One region of the Macrococcus epidermidis genome, then DNA from elsewhere that is predicted to be linked to it. Evidence: riboswitches for the same ligand, from Rfam matches in the RefSeq annotation. Region 1 holds a riboswitch; each other region holds the start of a gene.
The links. Region 1 has a riboswitch for thiamine pyrophosphate ahead of KFV12_RS01275 (thiamine phosphate synthase). Riboswitches for the same ligand answer to the same signal wherever they lie in the genome.

Region 1 (6,913 bases):
CAATGCCTAAAGGTAGTGGTTTCTGGATGACTGTTCTGAAAGTTGAAGGTGCAGATATCGCATTCGCGATTGATTCAATGTTAGCTGCAATCGCAATCGCGGTTACTTTACCTAAAGTTGGTCCTGACTTCATGGGACTTAACGCTGGACAGTTTACGGTAATGTTTATTGGAGGTATGCTTGGCGTTGTGTTAATGCGATTTGCCGCAACATATTTCATTAAAATCCTGGAAACATATCCTGGACTTGAAGCTGCAGCATTTGCGATTGTAGGCTGGATTGGTATCAAACTTGTCGTGCTTGTATTAGCACATGAATCGATTCATGTATTACCTCACGACTTCCCTCACTCATTACAATGGCAACTGATCTTCTGGGGAGTATTACTTTCAATCTTAGTGATTGGTTTTGTTACAAGTAAACGTGGACAAAGTCATCAACATTAATGATCACTACGTATCTGAATAATTAAGACTAGGGAATTCCCTAGTCTTTTTATTATATTTTCTATAATACAATAGTGATAAATATACTGAACGGAGATGATTGTATGCCAGTCGGACCATCACTAAGACAACTACATGCACATAAACAAATTCACGATACAGGTTTAAGTCTTGCTGTGAATATGACGGATGAATTGATTAGAACATATAAAAATGGTACTGATGAAGAAGTAATCCAGGAAGTAATTGCGCTCGTTGATTTCTTTGAATCACGCGTCATAAGTCACGCGGATGCTGAGGAAGAAGCAGATGGTTTCTACACAGAAGCGGAAAATAATAATCCTGAACTACATGATAAAGTACAACAACTCACACGCGATCATGATATTATGCGCCAAGTCGTGGCTAAGATTAAAACACAAATGGAGAACGAAGGGTTCTCCACTCAAATTATCGATTATTTTAGAAGCTTAATTATCGTTAACGAAATTCATTCACGAGACGAAGAAGCATTTTTACTGAAAGATTAATCTCTGACTAACAAGCAAGAGTGGAACTAAATTGTTCCACTCTTGCTTGCTTTTTTGATGTAATAAACACTTATAACAGAGTATTTACATGCTCACCTAAGAATGTGATATATATTTTGTCATCATTAATTCTGATATATCCCGCTTCAATATAATCATTTAATTGTTCATCTAAATCATCTGGTAATAATTCAGCTTCACTATGTGCACATATATTGCGCAGTTGATGGATTGTAATTGTATCTCCTTCATGAAATTTGATCGTATGGACAATATATTTAAATAATTTCACTTCTTCAACTGCTTGCGCGTATTCTTCTTCAAGTTCTTCTTCTTCTGCTATTTCTCTTAAAATTTCTTCAGAAGACATACGTTCTTGTTGTATCGCTGGTTCAAGCACCACCTCTACAGAATCCGTATGATTTTGTTCAATTTCTGCTTTGTCATACACCGTCTCATTTTGAATAAGTTCTGTACGTTCATCAATTAATAAAGATAACTTCTCTTCTTCATTCATCCTTTTACACCCCATTTTATCGTTAATTTATTTTATCATGAATTTGAGATGATTGAAATTCACTCTAACTAGTGGTAGGCTTAATACAGAATTAAATATTTGCTAGGGGTGCCCACAACCGGGCTGAGAGGAAATGATTTCCGACTCTTTGAACCTGACTTGGTTAGAACCAACGTAGGGAAGCGTGATTGAATTTTAGTGTTTTTAATTATACTAATTCCAACACCCACTAGCTTATTTTAGTTAGTGGGTGTTTTTTCGAGGTGAAACGTGTGTTTATCATGATTACATCGTCAAAACCTTCAATCACCGTTCTCAATCAAATCATCCAGGTTCATGATGAAATAGATGGCGTTATTTTAAGGTTTGATGCAGCAGAAAAAGAGATCATTCATTTCATAAATCAGCTGATAACAAGAATTCCTAAAGATAAAATTATCGTGCATAACAATCCAAATATTTTATTTGCATGTCATTTAACGAGAATTCACTTTAAAGAAAGTAATTCTGAAATAGATGCCTTTAGAAATGATTATCCGGAAATAAAAGTCAGTCAAAGCGTTCATTCTTTGGCATCAGCCAAACACGCTGAATCGCTTAATTTATCATTTATTTTATTTGGTCATGTCTTCCCTACACCATCCAAACCTGATTTACCACCTAGAGCCGCAGCTCAAATTGATGCAGTCACTCATGTCGATATGCCTGTTATCGCATTAGGCGGCATCAACATCGACACAATAAGACAGTTAAACACTAAATTTTCAGGATTTGCAGGTATCAGGTTATTTACTAATAAACAGGAATTTATTTCTGTAAAAAAGGAGTGGTTACTACGTACGACATCGTTGTAATAGGCGGAGGAATTATCGGAGAAAATATTGTGTACGCACTCAAAGACCATACAGATAATATTGCAATCATAGATGATGTACATGGTTATAGAGCAACACACGCTGCTGGCGGTATGCTCGGGGCACAAAATGAATTTACTGAAGATAGTCCTTTATACAGACTCTCTATACTTGGTCAGCAAATGATGCCTGATCATATTCAGCGACTGGAAAACTTGACTGGATTAACTATTGACTTACAACAACATGGATTGCTTAAAATTGCTTCACCTGGAGATGAAGAGAAACTAAAAGCTCAATACTTATTTCTAAATTCAAAACATGAACAATTTGAGTGGATCGCTTCAAAATCGTTATCTTCTTACGCGAATGGTTCAATCAGTAATGTGTTTGACCAGGCAATGTGGATTCCTACAGATGGTCAAGTCAATGCCGGTAAATATTTAACCGTTATACAGCATGCAAATCAAGATATTCCTCATATTTCAGATTACGTCAAGTCCATTAACTACGTAGATGATAAATATCACTTATCAATAAGCGATAAAACCATCATCTCAGAAAAAGTCATTATTGCTGCAGGATGTAAAAGCGAACCATTACTCAATATGCTTGATATAGACTTTCCGATGCAAGGTGTGAAGGGAGAGGTACTGACGTTACATCATCCTGATCTTCATTTAAAAGAGACACTTTTCCAAACAAACGGACATTATATTGTCCCTAAATCAGACAATCATTATTTGATAGGTGCGACAACTTCACTTGATACAAATCAACAACCGAGTGCAGAAGGTATAAAGTGGTTACTTGAAGAAACGTTTAAACTCATCCCGATATTACGAGAAAGCACCCTCGTCAGCATTGATTGTGGATTTAGACCAGATAGCACGTTGCATCGACCTGTCCTCGATCAGTTAGATGAAGGATTATTTGTAGCAACAGGACACTACCGTAATGGTATCTTATTATCACGTATTACCGGAGAATTTATTCGTCAAATGATCTTTGAACAAGACGGTGAACTGTATCAACAATTTCAAAACGATTTTAAGATAGGAGAAATTTATGAAAATATACATTAACGATGAGCCTTTTGAAACAGACAAGACAAATTTATCTGACTTACTCGCAACTTTTACAAGTGATAAAAAGAGGATTGTAGCGCTAGTGGATGATGTTCCCATCGAACAATCTAAATGGCAATCTATCACTTTAAAACCCGAACAAAAATTAGAATTACTAGAATTCGTTGGAGGCGGCTAATATGTTAAAAATAGGACACTTGGAATTATCTTCTCGTTTAATATTAGGAACAGGTAAGTTTAAAGATGGCGAAACACAAAAACAAGCAGTTGAAATCAGTGAAACGAATGCTTTAACTTTTGCAGTACGACGCATGAGTTTATATGATAAATCACTCCCTAATCCATTAGAGTCTGTAGATTTAGATAAATACATCACCTTTCCGAACACAGCAGGTGCTAAAACAGCTGAAGAAGCGGTAAAGATTGCAGAAATTGCACGTATTGCAGGTATGTGTGACATGATTAAAGTTGAAATTATCGGTGATGATACAACGCTTCTACCAGATAGTATCGAAACATATAAAGCATGTGAAATGCTTTTAGAAAAAGGATATATCGTATGCCCATACATCCCTTGTGATGTCGTCCTTGCAAAAAAATTAGAAGCATTAGGCTGTCATGCTATTATGCCACTTGGTGCACCGATTGGAACTGGTCTTGGTATCAATGATCCATTAAATCTAAAATATATCATTGATGCGGTTAACGTCCCTGTTATCGTTGATGCAGGTATCGGTTCACCTAAAGACGCTAGTTTTGCGATGGAGCTCGGTGCAGATGCAGTGTTACTCAATACAGCAGTCTCAAATGCAAAAGACCCGATTAAGATGGCTGAAGCAATGAAATATGCCGTACAGGCTGGTCAACTAGGATTTGAAGCGGGACGCATCCCTAAGAAATATACTGCCCAAGCATCAAGCCCTATGGAAGGCCTTGAGTTTCTATGAGCGAACGATTTGATCGACAAATCAAATCACCTGGTTTCGGGCAAAAATCACAAGATAAATTAAGCAGCAGCACATTTCTTATAATTGGAGGCGGCGCTTTGGGAAGTACAGTAAGTGAAATGCTTGGCAGAAGCGGTGCAGGACATCTAGTAATTTGTGATATGGATGTTGTGTCACTTAGTAATCTACATCGTCAAAGTCTTTTTGATGAAACTGATAGCACTGCTTATACTTTAAAAGTCGATGCATTAGCGTCACACATCAACCGTATAAATAGCAATGTAAAAGTGACTACACTATCTGAAGAAGTAACAGTAAACAATATCGAATCCATTATTGAAAAATATAAACCGCTTCTCGTCATTGACGGTACTGATAATTTTGCAACGCGTTATATCATTAATGATGCGTGCCATAAACATAATATGCCATGGATATATGGGGCGTGTCTAAATGTATATGGCACTGTTTATGGTATAGAAAATCAACCATGCTTGAGATGTATTCTGCCTAATGAACCTACTACCGGACAAGATTGTGCTATTTCAGGTATTATGCCACAAACTGCTCACCTCGTTGCAAGTATTCAAGTTTCAGAAGTAATGCACTATATCAGTCATGGTCATTTTTCAGGAAAACTTACTACAATAGATTGTGAAAAAATGATATTTAAAAGTAGAAATATCGATGCCATACACAATCCTGCATGCCCTACATGTGTGAATAAAGATTATCCAGCACTTAAACAATCTTTATCCTTTGTTACTAAGATGTGTCGCGGAAAATATCAAACGCATGTATCTTCTAATCTGTTTAACACGATTAACGAATATATTATTCATCAAAATGAACATTTTAAATTACTTTCTTTTCGGGAACATAAGATACATCTCCTCAGTAACGGTCGCATTATTGTATTTGATGTCTATTCAAGTGAAGAAGCTACCGCAGTTATAGAAGATTTAATCAAGCATGTGCAAACATAAAGAGACATATTTTTATATGTCTTTTTTGTTGTATCTTTTTACCCTATTTGTTATATTGATATATACTCATTTTAAATATATTTCTAAGAAACTTATGTTAATTTATAAAATTACTATATTAGTATAAAGAAGGGTTCAAATGAAAAACGCATATCAACTATTCTTACATGATTTAAAAAATATTAAACGCACTCCCAGTTTCATCATCTTACTCATCGGATTATCAATCTTGCCATCATTTTATGCATGGTTTAATTTGAAGTCATCATGGGATCCATATTCCAATACGAAGTATCTCCAAGTGGCAGTCATCAATCATGACACCGGTGCCGAAGTAAAAGGAAAAGAAGTAAATGTTGGTAACCAACTTGTAAAATCTCTACGTCAAAACGATAAATTTAACTGGCAGTTTAAAGATAACTTGAAAGATGCCAATCACAAATTGCGTATGGGTGAATATTACGCGATTATTCACATTCCAAAAGACTTCTCTAAAGATATGACAAGTATATTTCATAAAAAACCAAAACGTGCCCATATCGATTATAAAGTGAATCAAAAAATTAATGCGATTGCACCTAAAATGACCAATGCAGGAGCTACGGCCATTACAGAATCATTAAACGAGAAGTTTGTTGACGCTGCCACAAAAGCACTATTACAGGAAAGTAATCGTGCTGGTATCAAAATAGAGGAACAGATTCCACTTTATCATAAAATTGAGAATGCAGTATTCGATGCTGAACGTGCACTTCCAGATATCGAAAGATTTAGAAAAGCTGTAATTAAAATTGATGAACATCAAGGTGATATTTCAAAATATGCTGATGAATTCTACAGTTTAAATCAATATCGTGACAAACTAAATGGTGGTGCTGACAAAATTATTGTAGCAAATCAGCACGCATCAGATATAAATGCATTAGGTCAAATGATTGTTAAGCTAAATAATAATTTGCCGCGCATTGAAAATGCTTTACAAAGAGCGAATACAATTGAGCAAAAATTTCCAGAAATTAATAATACGGTACAACAAGGTATTGAAGCTACCACTAAAGCACAACAGGTATTAAATCATTCCCAAGATGCTATGCCTAAAGTACATAACAAGATTAATACAGCTCAGGAAATAAATAAAAAAGGACAAGAAAAGTTAAGTACGGTCGATATTAAACCTGCTCACACCGCACTTCAAAACGGACTTGGTGCACTCTCAACATTAACCGGCGAACAAGCAAATACAACACTGGAAATGTTAGATCAATTGAATGAACTTGCAGAACAAAAGCCAGGAGCAACTGAGACACTGACAAAAAATTTAACAGTATATCAGGATAATATTAATCAAGCGATTCGTTTCAATAATGAATTGATTCGTATTATGAATGATGTTAATGATTTAGGATTTAATACAAATTCGATTTCAAATGAATTGAGTAACGTTAACCAGTCACTCGATGCACTCAATAAAACAATTTCAAATGCTATATCACAATCTAAGTCAAATCAAGCTGTTAATATCAATCAGGAAGCGATTAATTCAGC
Region 2 (6,913 bases), 550 kb from region 1:
TACCTGACACTTCTTTGCTTGATGCATTGAAAATCGCTGCGCTTACCGGAGTAGAAGTCAACATCATGATTCCTAACAAACCCGATCACCCTTTCGTATATTGGGCCACATATTCAAACGTCGGTGAACTGATTCAGGCCGGTTGCAATATATTTATCTACGAAAATGGATTTATCCATACGAAGATGATGGTGATTGACGATGAAGTCGCAAGTGTCGGTACAGCAAATATGGACTTTAGAAGTTTTGAACTAAATTTTGAAGTTAACGCATTTATATACGATCATGATATTGCCTATAAATTACGTAAGACGTTTGAAGATGACGTTAAAGTTTCCAGTCAGCTCACACAGGAAATTTATGATCAACGCGTATTACTCATCAGAGTTAAGGAAGCCATTGCAAGATTAATATCACCGATATTATAAAAGAGAGTGAGAAATCAATTCCCACTCCCTTTTTATTTAATGTATCAATAAGAAATCAGCTGCTAAATTTAAGAAAAATACACTATGAACAATCAAATATGTAAATCCTAGTTTCTTTTGTTGTTTCGTGAGTTCGAAATGATATGTATTTTGCATGATTTACATCCCCTTTGTCATATAAATATGTTTTGAATTTTCTGATAATTCGTAATCTTATTATACCAACTTTTTATATAAAGTAAACATTTAAAAGGAGTTTTTTCACATGAATAACAAAGAAGTGTTACTCATCACCGAATCATTTGTGAAAAATGTGCATAAAGATGAATCGAGCGGTCATGATTATGCGCATATCGAACGTGTCCGAAAAATGGCTGTTGAAATCGCTGAAAAAGAAGATGCTGATCTTTTTATCGTTGAGATGGCAGCGTTATTACATGATACTGTCGACGAGAAATTATTTGATACTATTGCAGCATGGGAACGATTGAATAAATTTTACGAGGAAATTCAACTTCCTATAGAACATCGACAAGCTATTAATCATATTCTTAAATATATGAGCTTTAATGGCGGAAAGAATGAAGGGAAGTTGAAATCGCTTGAAGGCAAAGTTGTTCAGGATGCTGACCGACTTGATGCGTTAGGTGCGATAGGAATTGCCAGAACATTTATGTTTGCCGGAAAGTTTGGTGAAGCGATGTATGATCCAAACATACCTGTTCGCGATGATTTAAGTGACTATCGAACACCGAGTACTGCTATCAATCATTTTTATGAGAAATTATTTAAGCTGATTGACTTGATGAATACAGAAACTGCAAAGACAATGGCAGAAGAACGTAATGCATATATGAAAACATTTATTGAACAATTTAAAAAAGAGTGGTGTTAGTGCGTTTGAAAGTGATTTGGGAAGGGATGAAAGAAGTGACTTCAAATTTCGTTTGACGACACTTATTACAGGGTTTTGCATTTATGGTGGACGGAAGTGACTTCAAATTTCGTTTGACGACACATACTACAGGGTTTTGCATTTATGGTGGACGGAAGTGACTTCAAATTTCGTTTGACGACACATACTACAGGGTTTTGCATTTATGGTGGACGGAAGTGACTTCAAATTTCGTTTGACGACACTTACTCGCTGGATTTAGCTCTGCGGTACACGGAAGTGACTTCAAATTTCGTTTGACGACACTTACTCGCTGGATTTAGCTCTGCGGTACACGGAAGTGGCTTCAAATCTATTTTGACGACACTTCCGAACCCCTTTCCTCTCACCAATTAAAAAAAGTGACCTCAAATCAATTTTGAGGTCACTTTCTATCTAATTATTTCTTTTTCTTCTTTTTAGATGATACAACTTGCACATTTTTAGTTTTATTTTCTGCTTGATTTTGTTCATGTGCTGCTACTAAAGGTGCAATTTCTTCATGTACTTTCTTCTTATAGAACTTATTCCCTAACCATGTTTGAACAACTAAGAATGCTCCGCCGACAGCCCAATATAATGGTAACGCTGCTGGAGAGATTGCTGACATCCACACGATCATAATCGGTGAGATGAACATCATCATACGCATTTGTGCTTTTTGTTCTTCGGGAATATTCTGCATTGATACATAAGCCTGAATTGCATAGACGATACCTGCAATAACAGTCATTGCAATATCAGTCTTTGTTAAATCGAACCATAAGAAATCTGGATATTTTGTAATACCACCTGATGTCGGATATTTCAATACATAGAATAATCCAGTTACGATTGGTAATTGAATCAGTAAAGGTAAACATCCCATGTTCAGTGGATTGATACCGTTATCTTTGTATAATGCCATCATTTCCTGGTTTGCAGCCATCTTCTCTTCTTGTGTTCGTGCGCGTTTCACACGTTCCTGAATTTCAGTCATCTGCGGCTTGATTAACGCCATCTTTTCTTTCATTACATACTGGTTCTTATATGTACGCATCATAAATGGGAAAAGTGCAAAACGTACGATTAAAGTAATCGCGATGATTGCTAAACCATAGTTATGTCCCATATTTGCACCTAACCAATGGATCAATTGGTCTAACGGATGTACAAATGTATCATAGAAAAATCCAGTACGATTCTCTTCTTTTGAATAATCACAACCCGCTAAAAATAATGCAATTGCAATGATTAACGGCCAAATTGCCTTTTTCTTCATTCTTTCACCTCATAATATTATTCACATAGAGGTTATTTTATCACAAAAAGTGATAATCATAAACAAAAACCATATATTTTTATTTATCTGTATAATATTTCAGGTAATCAGTAACAACCTGTTTAATATCGTCACTTTTCGTAATAGAAGAAATTGTTGAAATGCCATCAGCACCGGCAGCAAGAATCATCTCGCTATTGGCACTTGTAATACCACCGATTGCAACGATCGGAATGTCTTCATCATATAGTCTCATTTTACGAATGAGTTCTATGCCTCCAGGTTTCTTTGCATCACTTTTACTACTTGTTTCATATACTGGTCCTACACCGATATAATCAACATGCGTCAAATCAGATTGATCATATTCTGCAAAATTACCGACAGAGAGCCCGATAATCTTATCATTGAAATCATCAATGATGTTTTCGATTTTCTCATCATCCTGACCAAGATGAATACCGTCTGCATCAATTTTCTTCGCTAGTTCAATGTCATCGTTAACAATAAACGGTACACCTTTTGCTTTACACATCGCAAAAAGTTTTCGCGCTAATATTTCTTTAGCTTCTCCAGTCAGAGCATTCGGACCTTTTTCTCTAAATTGATATAGCGTTATACCGGCTTCAAGTGCTTCCTGTAATACTCGCTCAAGATTACCGTCAGATGTATCCTGAGTACCTGCAATAAAATAAACGCGCAATAATTTTCTATCAAACATTCGCTACACTTCTTTCACAAGTCTATTCTCTGCCACATCACTTTCCTGTATTAAATATAACTGATCGATTAAATTTACAGCAAAATGTCCCGGCAAAGTGCCGTTAGACGCACGTTCAGCAAACTCTGAGGCAACAGTATATGTCGTCAATGCTTCTGTTAATGTTTCTAACGTTGGTTTAGTTTCATTATATATGAAACTTGCAACAACTGCCCCTAATAAACATCCACCACCAGTGACTTTTGTTAAAAGTGCAGTACCATTCTCAATTAAGTTAATTTTTCCATTCACACAAATTGCATCGATTTCACCTGTTACGACAATCGCACAATTAAATTTATTATATGCAGCACGTGCCACATCTTCAGTTGACAGACTTGTATCTGCATCTGTCCCTTTCATATTCGCCTCCCCTGTCAAAGCTTGTAATTCAGAAGCATTCCCACGAATTACTGTAATATCATATGTTTCTAACAATTTTAAACAGAAATCTTTACGAAATTTAGATGCGCCACATGCAACTGGGTCCAATACGATAGGTACATCATGGTGATTGGCATATTTTGCAGCAGCCAGCATATTTTCAATATCATCTTCTTCAATTGAACCAATATTGATGAGCAATGCACCAGCATGTGTCAGAAATTCATCCATCTCTAACTTTTCTGTCGCCATCGCAGGGCTGGCACCTAATGCCAGTAGGCCGTTCGCTGTAAAATTTTTAACTACATCATTTGTAATACAAATAATGAGTGGATTATCTTTTCTTATCTGTTCTAATATCATTATTCCATCTCCTGAAATTTAAAGTGATTAACTGGGCCTTGACCATGACCTAATTCTGGTGTGAATCGGATTGCTGCATCCATATAACGTTTTGCAAGTTGTACAGCTTCTACAATAGATTTTCCTTTCGCAAGTTCAGATGTAATTACTGCTGAATATGTGCATCCAGTGCCATGTGTGTGTTTTGTATCATAACGTTCACCTTTCAAAACAACAAAATCATCTCGAGTAAATAAATAATCTGTAGCATCTCCTTTAAGATGACCTCCTTTAATCAGCACACTGTCAGAACCAATTTCATTGATAAATATTTTACCGGCACGTTTAATATCATCGAGTGTTTCAACTTTCATCTGTACGATTTCCTCAAGCTCCGGAATATTTGGTGTCACAACCGTTGCTACATCTAAAAGTTTCGTACGCACCGCACTACGTCCATTTTCGTCAAGCAATGCATCACCACTTTTAGCTACCATGACAGGATCGATTACATAAGGGATATCATGTTTTACAATATAAGGACGCACGACATCCATGACTTCACTCGTTGCAAGCATTCCTGTCTTCACTGCATCCGGTACGATATCACTATACACACTCTCTAGTTGTGCTGCAATAACATCTACATCCTGATTAAATACTTGCTGAACGCCTAACGTATTTTGTGCAACAATGCTTGTTACGACACTCATACCATAGACGCCTCTTGATTGAAATACTTTTAAATCTACTGTTGTTCCAGCACCACCCGTTGGATCTGTTCCTGCAATTGATAAAGCTGTCTTCATATTATTCAACCACACTTTCCCAAGTTTCTTGTGTATAAGCCATATTAAAGAAACGTTTCTCATGTATACAGCTTTCTTTAAAGTTCTTTGTTAATACCGCGCGTTCCGCTTCACTTGCGTGTTCAGCAAATTCATCTACCCAGCCATCCAGATGTTCCATTAACGGCTTCATCTCTGTAGCATAGAAATCTACCCAGTCTTTAAATGGATTGCCGTTGAAATCATGACGTTCTTTCATCTTTAAAGCAACTTGCTGATAAACATATGGACACGGTGCCATCGCGCAAATTGTAAATGCTGCATCACTATAACGATATGCATTAAAATACATGTGTTTAATATAATGATCACTTGTTGGGTACCATTCTCCGTCTTTAATGATTGTTTTATAATCAACCTGTGCATAGTCTGCTAAAGTATAATGTGCAGTTACTTCTCCGTTCATTACAAAATCGATTTGTTCTAATAAAAATTTAATACCTTCTTTATCATCTAATTTCGGAATTAATAAGCTATAAATTTTCGCAAACTCGTTTAAGTAAAGATGGTCTGCTTTTAAATAATGAATCACTGCTTCTTTACTTAAATCACCACGCACCATTCCCTGTATAAATGGGTCATTGTAAATTGACTCAATAATTGGCTCTACTTCTTCTTTTAATTGTTGTGTAAACATCATTTACCTCCTAAAAGTTTATAAAGAAAGCCCATCTCCAAATAGGAAATGGGCTAAATACCATTATTAAAAATATAAAATCAATAAAGGAATTTAACTACTTTCCTACGCTAGCATTATCTAGATCAGGTAAAGGGTTTGACAAAGTCATCTCAGCCAAAAGGCACCCCTAGTAGTAATATATGTATTTAATGTTAGTGTAACGTAATCAAATTATGAAAGCAAGAATTGAAAAAAAGACTAACGACATTGTCGTTAGTCCTAAAATTATAAGCGAAGTCCACATACTGGCCAAGGTTGTGCGCCACGCATGTTATATAAAATTTGAGCACGTTTCGTTTGTTCTGCAGCTGATGCCTGATGCGGATATCCTGATCCACCAACGCCACGCCATGTTTGTAAATCAAACTGATACATACCATAGAACCCGTTTCCAGTATTAATAGATGGATTACCACCAGATTCACATTGTGCTAACGCAGCCCAATTTAAACCTCTGTTAATATAAGTAGTGTTTGTTGTTTTTACAGTTTTTGAACTTGTATAAGCAGTTTTACTTACAGGTGCTTTATACGTAGATTTTTTGTATGATGTATTTTTGTAAACGACACTATTCTTATTATTAATCTTTAACACTTGGTTCGGATGGATTAAGTTAGATCTTAAGCCATTTGCTGATTTAATTGCTGCAATTGACGTACCATATTTATTTGCAACACTCCATAATGAATCGCCAGCTTTAACTTTGTATGAAGCTGCATCTGCTGTTGAAACTGCCATTGTCGTAGTGATTGCAATTGCTGCTGTAATACTTAAGATTTTTTTCATGTTTATTTTCCTCCGGGAAATGTTTATATTTTATTTTATTGATGAATTCTTTTGAATGAATATGCTTTGTTCTTGTAATTAACTATATCAGAAATAAATATTTCATAGGTTACAGCCAAATAAAAGATACGCTCTTTTATTACGCTTGCGTTACAATAAAAAATAAGAAATAAAGCAATTACCATATAGTGTTAAATATTTAAGGAAAATATCAGAAACCTCGCTATATTATTAATTATGAAGATTGTCACACTTTTGAAACAATACACTAAGATTTATCAAAAAAAAGCAGAACGTAAAGTTCTGCTTAAAATTTATTATTAGTATGCTGTTGACCAATGTTGCGCGCCGTGTTGTGTATATAAAATACGTGCACGTTTCCATTGTTCTGCTTCTGAAGCTTGTGCTGGGTTACCAGTTCCGCCTACAGCTGCCCATGTTTGTGGAGAGAATTGGAATAATCCGTAGTAACCTGCTGCGTTAACTGCTCT
Region 3 (6,913 bases), 800 kb from region 1:
CACCTTATTACGGAGAAGGTTTAGAAGATTTGCTGAATATGCGTCACCATGATTTAATAGGTATTGTGAATGGCATTGATGTTGATGATTATCATTCAATGAAAGATCCGTCAATACCGGTTAATTTCAAAAGTTCAATTCCTAAAAAACAAGAGAATAAGACAATTTTACAAGAGAAAATTAATTTACCAGTCAATAAAGATATCCCTATGTACGCGGTTATTACAAGAATGGTTGAACAAAAGGGACTCGATCTTGTTATGCGTATATTAGAAGAATTTGTTCAGCAAGATGTTCAAATTGTTATTTTAGGTAATGGTGATTATCGATATGAACAATATTTCCATTATTTAAGCGATAAGTATCCTGATAAAGTGAGTTTACATCTTGGATTTAATGAAGCATTTTCAAGAGAAATTTATGCTGCAAGTGATTTCTTTATTATGCCATCATTATTCGAACCATGTGGGTTAAGTCAGTTGATAGCACTTCAGTATAAATCAATACCAATTGTTAGAGAAACAGGTGGATTAAAAGATACTGTTATGCCATTTAATTATGTGACACATGAGGGTACTGGTTTAAGTTTCGCTAATTATAATGCACATGAATTACTGGACCGATTATATGCTTCATTAGCAATTTATAGAAATAAAGAAGAGTACAAATCATTAATTAAGAATATTGCCAAAGTAAATCATAGCTGGGATGCTTCAGCTCAAAAATATCTAGAGATCTATTAAGGAGACTTCAATGAAAACTTATTCAAAAACAGAATTCCGTGAACGCCTGGAGATGAAATTAACGAACAAAAGAAATACAACATTAGAAGATACGACTGATACAGATTTATTCTATGCGATTTGTTCAATTTTAAAAGATGAAATCAACCAAGCGAGTGTTGAAACGAAAAAAACTAATATAGAAAGAAAAAAACGTCAAATCAACTATTTATCTATGGAATTTTTAATTGGTCGTTTAATTGAAAGTAACTTACTAAATGCAGGATTGTTAGATGTTTGTAACGAAGTATTAACTGAATTAGGAAGAGATCCTAAAAAAGTATATAGTGAAGAAAATGATGCTGGACTTGGTAATGGTGGATTAGGACGACTTGCAGCCTGTTTCTTAGATTCTATCGCGAGTCTTGGTTATTTAGGTAATGGTTTCGGTATTCGTTATCGTTATGGATTATTTGAGCAACGCATCGTCAATGGTACGCAAATTGAATTACCAGATAACTGGTTACAAGAAGTATATCCTTGGGAAACACGTAAAATAGATGAAGCGGTGCATGTTAACTTCGGTGGTGAAGTATCAAGTGAAGTCGATGAGCAAGGTAATTTTAAATTCACGTATCACAATCAGGAAACAGTATTAGCTGTCCCATATGATGTGGGTGTAGTGGGATATGACAATGACGTTGTGAACCAGTTAAGATTGTGGAGCGCTGAATTACCATCAGACATCATCGATCATGGCAATTATAAAAATAGATTAGAACATATGCAGAATGTTGAACGTATCTCAGGATTCTTATATCCGGATGATTCGACTGAAGAAAGTCGTTTCCTGCGTCTAAAACAACAATATTTCTTAGTATCATCAACGATTCAGACATTAATTAAGCAATTTAAAGAAAAATATGATTTACCTGTGACGCAGTTCCATGAATATCATTGTATTCAAATTAATGATACGCATCCTACTTTCGGTATCCCTGAACTCATGCGTATTCTAATGGATGAAGAAGGATTAGGTTGGGATGAAGCCTGGTCGATTGTTACTAAGACATTTGCTTATACCAACCATACAATCATGCAGGAAGCATTAGAAAAATGGCCAGTAAGTCAAGTTCAAAAGGTAAATCCAAGAATCTTTATGATTATTAATGAAATTAATGAAAGATTCTGTCGTGAAGTATATGAGAAACATCCAGAAATGCGCGATAAAATAGCTGATTTAGCAGTAATTAGTAATGATGTCGTGCATATGAGTAAGTTAGCTATCGTGGGTTCGTTCTCAGTAAATGGTGTTGCAGCACTTCATTCTGAAATTATTAAAGATCATACATTTAATGATTTCTATAAGATACAACCTGAAAAATTCAATAATAAAACAAATGGTATTACGCACCGTCGTTGGTTAATGACAGCAAACCCTGGTTTAACACATTTGATCAATGAAGCAATAGGTGATGCTTGGCATAAATCACCACAGGAATTAACACAGTTAATGCGTTATTATAATGATGAATCATTCTTAAATAAATTAGCTGATGTAAAGTTAGAGAATAAGCGCGTATTAAAAGAAGTGATCTATCAAAAGACTGGTATCGAAGTTGATGAAAATTCAGTATTTGATGTACAGGTTAAACGCCTGCACGAATATAAACGTCAATTGCTGAATGTATTACACATTATTTATCTATATAATGAAATTAAACGCAAGCCATCAATTAAAATACAGCCAAGAACATTTATCTTTGGCGCGAAGGCCGCACCAAGTTATCATATTGCAAAAGAAATTATTAAGTTAATTCATTCTGTAGCACAAGTAGTCAATAATGATGCTGATGTAGATAACAGAATTAAAGTAGTATTTTTAGAGAACTATAATGTAACACTTGCAGAAGATATTATGCCAGCTGCTGAAATCTCTGAACAAATATCTACAGCATCTATGGAAGCATCTGGAACTGGTAATATGAAGATGATGATGAATGGTGCTGTAACACTTGGAACAATGGATGGTGCGAATGTTGAAATCGCTGAATTAGTAGGTAAGGAAAATATCTTTATCTTTGGATTAAGTTCAGAAGAAGTGATTAACTACCAGAACAATGGTGGTTATCAGGCGGAAGCTATCTATCAAACAGATGGACGTGTTAAAGGTGCGATGGATGCACTTAAAAACGAACAGTTTGGCCGTGACTTTGCATTTAACGATTTATATTATCATGTACTTACAAATAATGATCCATATTTCTTATTAAAAGACTTTAATTCTTATGTAGATATTCACTTAACTGCGATGGCAACATATCAGGATAAGAAGAAATGGAATCAAATGAGCTTGATGAATATTCTGAAATCAGGGCAATTCTCAAGTGATAGAACAATCCAGCAATATGCAACTGATATCTGGAAATTAGTATAAGATTGGTGAAGCCAAACCTAGTGATAGGATTGGCTTTTTTATTTGCTGGCAGAGATTTAGCGGAATCGAGGGTATGAAGAGTGCGATACCGCTAGAGGTAGTGAGTAATAGCGGAATCACTAACTAAAATACACAATATCGCTATTACTTTCGCTATAAATCCATTCTCTGATAATATATAATATAAATAAATGGAAGGAGTGGATAAAATGACTAAACATATCATGAGTGTCAATACATCGATGTCTTTATATCGATCAACTTTAGTACCAGGTAAATTAAATTTATATGATGACGTCATAACTTTTGAAGCACAGGGTCCCTTGTCAGGAACTGAAGTAAAGGATACTTTTTTATTAGATGAAATTAAGAGTATCAAAAGCGGTATCTCAACAGTCCCATTCCGTATCGTGATAATGGAAAAAAACGGTGAATCGTGGCTGTTTGATCAAGTGAATCGAAAGGAAGCAAAAGCATTTGTAGAAGCATATAAAGCAACCGTTGGATAATTATCTGATGGTTTTATCTTGTGTTTAACATTCTTAAAGCATCTCTCCTTTCTTACATGTATTATTTTATGATACATGTTATATTTAAGGAAAAGGAGGAGATCAAATGTTTAGTTTATCTAATCAAATTGCATTAGTTACTGGTGGAGCAAATGGTATTGGTCGTGGTATTGTAGAAGCTTTATATCAGGCTGGGGCATTCGTAATTATCGCTGACATTGATGAGGAGAATGGTCAGAAAGCATCAGAGGATGTGCAAGGTCAATTTATTAAATTAGATGTAACTGATCAGCATCGTTGTAAAGCAATTATCAAAGAAATAATTGATGAGCATGGAAAGTTGGATATATTATGTTCAAATACAGGGATTTTTCCACAGGTAATGATTGAAGACATGACTGAGGAAGATTGGGACAAGACACTTAATATTAACTTAAAAGGGATGTTTAATATAACGCAACAAGCATTATTAGCGATGAAAGAAAAGGGTTATGGTCGTGTCATTCTTACATCTTCTGTGACTGGTCCTATTACGGGTTACCCAGGATGGGCACATTATGGTGCATCAAAGGCGGGTCAGTTAGGCTTTATGAGAAGTGCTGCATTAGAATATGCAAAGTATGGTATTACTATCAATGCAATTCAACCCGGTAATATATTAACAGCAGGCTTAAAAGCACAAGGTGAAGATTACTTAGAAGGTACAAAAGCGATTGTACCGACACATGAGTTAGGTGAACCGATAGATATCGGATATGCTGCAGTGTTCTTTGCTTCAAAGGAAACTAAATATATTACGGGTCAAAGTATTGTAGTAGACGGAGGACAAATACTTCCAGAGGAGCCAAGCGGCATTTTGTAATTTGTTAAAACATTGTTATACTTATAGTAAATACTATACTTATACACTAGGGGTGCACAATTTGTGCTGAGAGGAAAATTCCGACCCTTTGAACCTGATGGTTAACACCAGCGTAGGGAAGTGGGATGATACCTATACCTTACGTGTATAGGTATTTTTTTAGGAGGATTAATATGTTTACAGAACGAATTTGGAAAAGAGTAGAACCAATTTGGAGTTCTTATTTAGAGCATCCTTTTGTGAAAGGTTTAGGAGATGGGACACTTTCAAATGAAAAGTTCCAGCATTGGTTGAAACAAGATTATGTCTATTTAATTGAATATGCAAAATTAATGGCAATTGGAAGTGCGAAATCAAGAGATTTATCTACAATGAGTACATTTGCTAATTTATTGCATGGTACATTATTCATGGAGATGGATTTACATCGCAAGTTTGCAGCATCATTTGGCATATCTTCTGATGAACTTGAAGCGACTGACTCTGCTGCTACAAACACTGCTTATACGAGTTATATGCTAAATCATGCACAAAGAGGCGGTGCAGAACATGTAGTTGCATGTCTACTTGCATGTGCATGGAGTTATAATTTTATTGGAAAGTCTTTAGCGGAAAAAGGTGGATTATCACAATCAAACCCTTATCATGCGTGGGTAGAAACTTATTCTGGAGAAGAATTTACTGATTTAACAAACGATGCAATTAGATTGATGGATGAGTTAACTGAAGGTAAACCTGAAGCGGAATTAGCAGAGCTAGAAGAAATTATCGTAAAAACAAGCTATTATGAATATATGTTCTGGGACATGTGTGAAAATCTTGAGACATGGAATATCCCACAAGAATAAACCTAGGAATGACCTAGGTTTTTATTTTTCAAATAAAACGAGTTCTTTAACGAGTGTCCGATAGAAATCAATTAATTCTCCTGGCGTATGAAGTAAATTTGTCATATTGCCGCCAATCTGATCCATATGATCCCAGCCATACATTCTAGGAACAACATGCCACACACCACGATCTATCATCACCTTTTTGTTGTAAGATTTAGGTTCGGTGAATGGACCTTCAGCAGAAATTGCTGGGACAAGTCCATCATTTTCCCACCATTCTGGTGTTCCTGATATTGTACTGATCATACCCGTAAGATAGAAAGGGGCAAACATCCCAACATTTGCAATTTGATATTTCGTGAAGAAACTTTTATGTGTAGCAACAGTCGAATAACTTTTATATCGAATGTTGGGATTGATTGAAAGCTTGTTATTGATTTCCTCTGAGCCTTTTAATGTTAAGTCATAAAAGCCGTTATCAGCAGTCTGCCAAAGCTTATTCGCTCTAACACGTTTAATGTATGCAAAGTAACTTTCACCTTTTTGTTGACGTAACCCCCATTGACCAAAGCCCCAGTCTACTTTAAAGCTTGCTAAACCTTCGTTCTCAACGAGACGATAAAAGAATGATTTAATCAAATTCTTAATACCTAATCGATCTGCAATATATGTTCCATTATGAGGTGTGCCAATTGTCGTAATTGTATTGATCATATTATCTTGTCCACCTATAAATAGAGGAGCAACTTTTAAATGGTGGGCGTTTGCATAGGCTACTTCTTCAGGACGACCAAAACGTAACATATGCTCTAATATACGAATTGTCTGTCCGCCCATACTATGACCTATGAAATGCACTTTTTTACCTGGCTGCCAATCTGGAAAAATGCCCTCATATGTCTTACCGAAACGATGATGCCCAAATTTCTTACTATGAAAAGCACCATAGTCTACACGACCACCTTTTATATAATAATATAATTCAACAGCGCGGTCATAACTCGAGGTCATAGAACCTATGCTCGCTTCATAAATATTATAGCCTTCAATATTTAGTGTAGAAGTTATATTAACTTTTAAACCACCCCAATAAGGCATTAACCCATGCGGTGTATTGTCCCTTGCAAATCCTGCAAAACCATGGACTAAAATAATCGGCTCTTTGTTAATTTTTAAATCATTGTCTGCGACTTTCTCAGGTAGAATCGGTGCACGTTCTGTAAGTAGTGTTGTAAGACGTTTACGCATTATCAAAACTCCTTGAAGAAAATAAGATCTTACTAAATTGTTTAATATATTATATCACTTCAAAATATTTATATCAGAAACTAAATTTATATATTGACCATGACGTAACGTTATAGTTTAAAGTAACATTGTGAGGAGGTAGGATATGAATATTAAAAAAGTATCTGAATTAACAGGTGTAAGCATAAGAACTTTGCATTATTATGATGAAATCGCATTACTATGTCCAAATAAAAATGACAACGGGTATCGTGATTATAGTGATTTAGATTTAGACAGACTTCAGCACATAATGCTCTATC

Region 2: linked by a shared signal. The riboswitch ahead of tenA (thiaminase II) and the one ahead of KFV12_RS01275 (thiamine phosphate synthase) in region 1 are both predicted to bind thiamine pyrophosphate.
Region 3: linked by a shared signal. The riboswitch ahead of tenA (thiaminase II) and the one ahead of KFV12_RS01275 (thiamine phosphate synthase) in region 1 are both predicted to bind thiamine pyrophosphate.

Annotation. Positions count from the first base shown of each region.
Region 1 is NZ_CP073819.1:235,756-242,668, reverse strand. Features, by position in the region: gene KFV12_RS01290 (TerC family protein) at 1-446, shown strand, start outside; gene KFV12_RS01285 (hypothetical protein) at 551-976, shown strand; gene KFV12_RS01280 (hypothetical protein) at 1,047-1,493, opposite strand; TPP riboswitch at 1,588-1,691, shown strand; gene KFV12_RS01275 (thiamine phosphate synthase) at 1,775-2,347, shown strand; gene KFV12_RS01270 (NAD(P)/FAD-dependent oxidoreductase) at 2,377-3,432, shown strand; gene thiS (sulfur carrier protein ThiS) at 3,416-3,613, shown strand; gene KFV12_RS01260 (thiazole synthase) at 3,615-4,382, shown strand; gene KFV12_RS01255 (HesA/MoeB/ThiF family protein) at 4,379-5,368, shown strand; gene KFV12_RS01250 (YhgE/Pip domain-containing protein) at 5,508-6,913, shown strand, end outside.
Region 2 is NZ_CP073819.1:2,164,764-2,171,676, forward strand. Features, by position in the region: gene cls (cardiolipin synthase) at 1-428, shown strand, start outside; gene KFV12_RS11580 (HD domain-containing protein) at 694-1,323, shown strand; gene yidC (membrane protein insertase YidC) at 1,763-2,623, opposite strand; gene thiE (thiamine phosphate synthase) at 2,703-3,344, opposite strand; gene thiM (hydroxyethylthiazole kinase) at 3,348-4,130, opposite strand; gene thiD (bifunctional hydroxymethylpyrimidine kinase/phosphomethylpyrimidine kinase) at 4,130-4,927, opposite strand; gene tenA (thiaminase II) at 4,920-5,597, opposite strand; TPP riboswitch at 5,680-5,775, opposite strand; gene KFV12_RS11610 (transglycosylase family protein) at 5,862-6,422, opposite strand; gene KFV12_RS11615 (LysM peptidoglycan-binding domain-containing protein) at 6,743-6,913, opposite strand, start outside.
Region 3 is NZ_CP073819.1:1,038,026-1,044,938, forward strand. Features, by position in the region: gene KFV12_RS05470 (glycogen synthase) at 1-743, shown strand, start outside; gene KFV12_RS05475 (glycogen/starch/alpha-glucan phosphorylase) at 754-3,159, shown strand; gene KFV12_RS05480 (hypothetical protein) at 3,369-3,668, shown strand; gene fabG (3-oxoacyl-ACP reductase FabG) at 3,775-4,530, shown strand; TPP riboswitch at 4,569-4,666, shown strand; gene tenA (thiaminase II) at 4,704-5,378, shown strand; gene KFV12_RS05495 (esterase/lipase family protein) at 5,400-6,611, opposite strand; gene KFV12_RS05500 (MerR family transcriptional regulator) at 6,757-6,913, shown strand, end outside.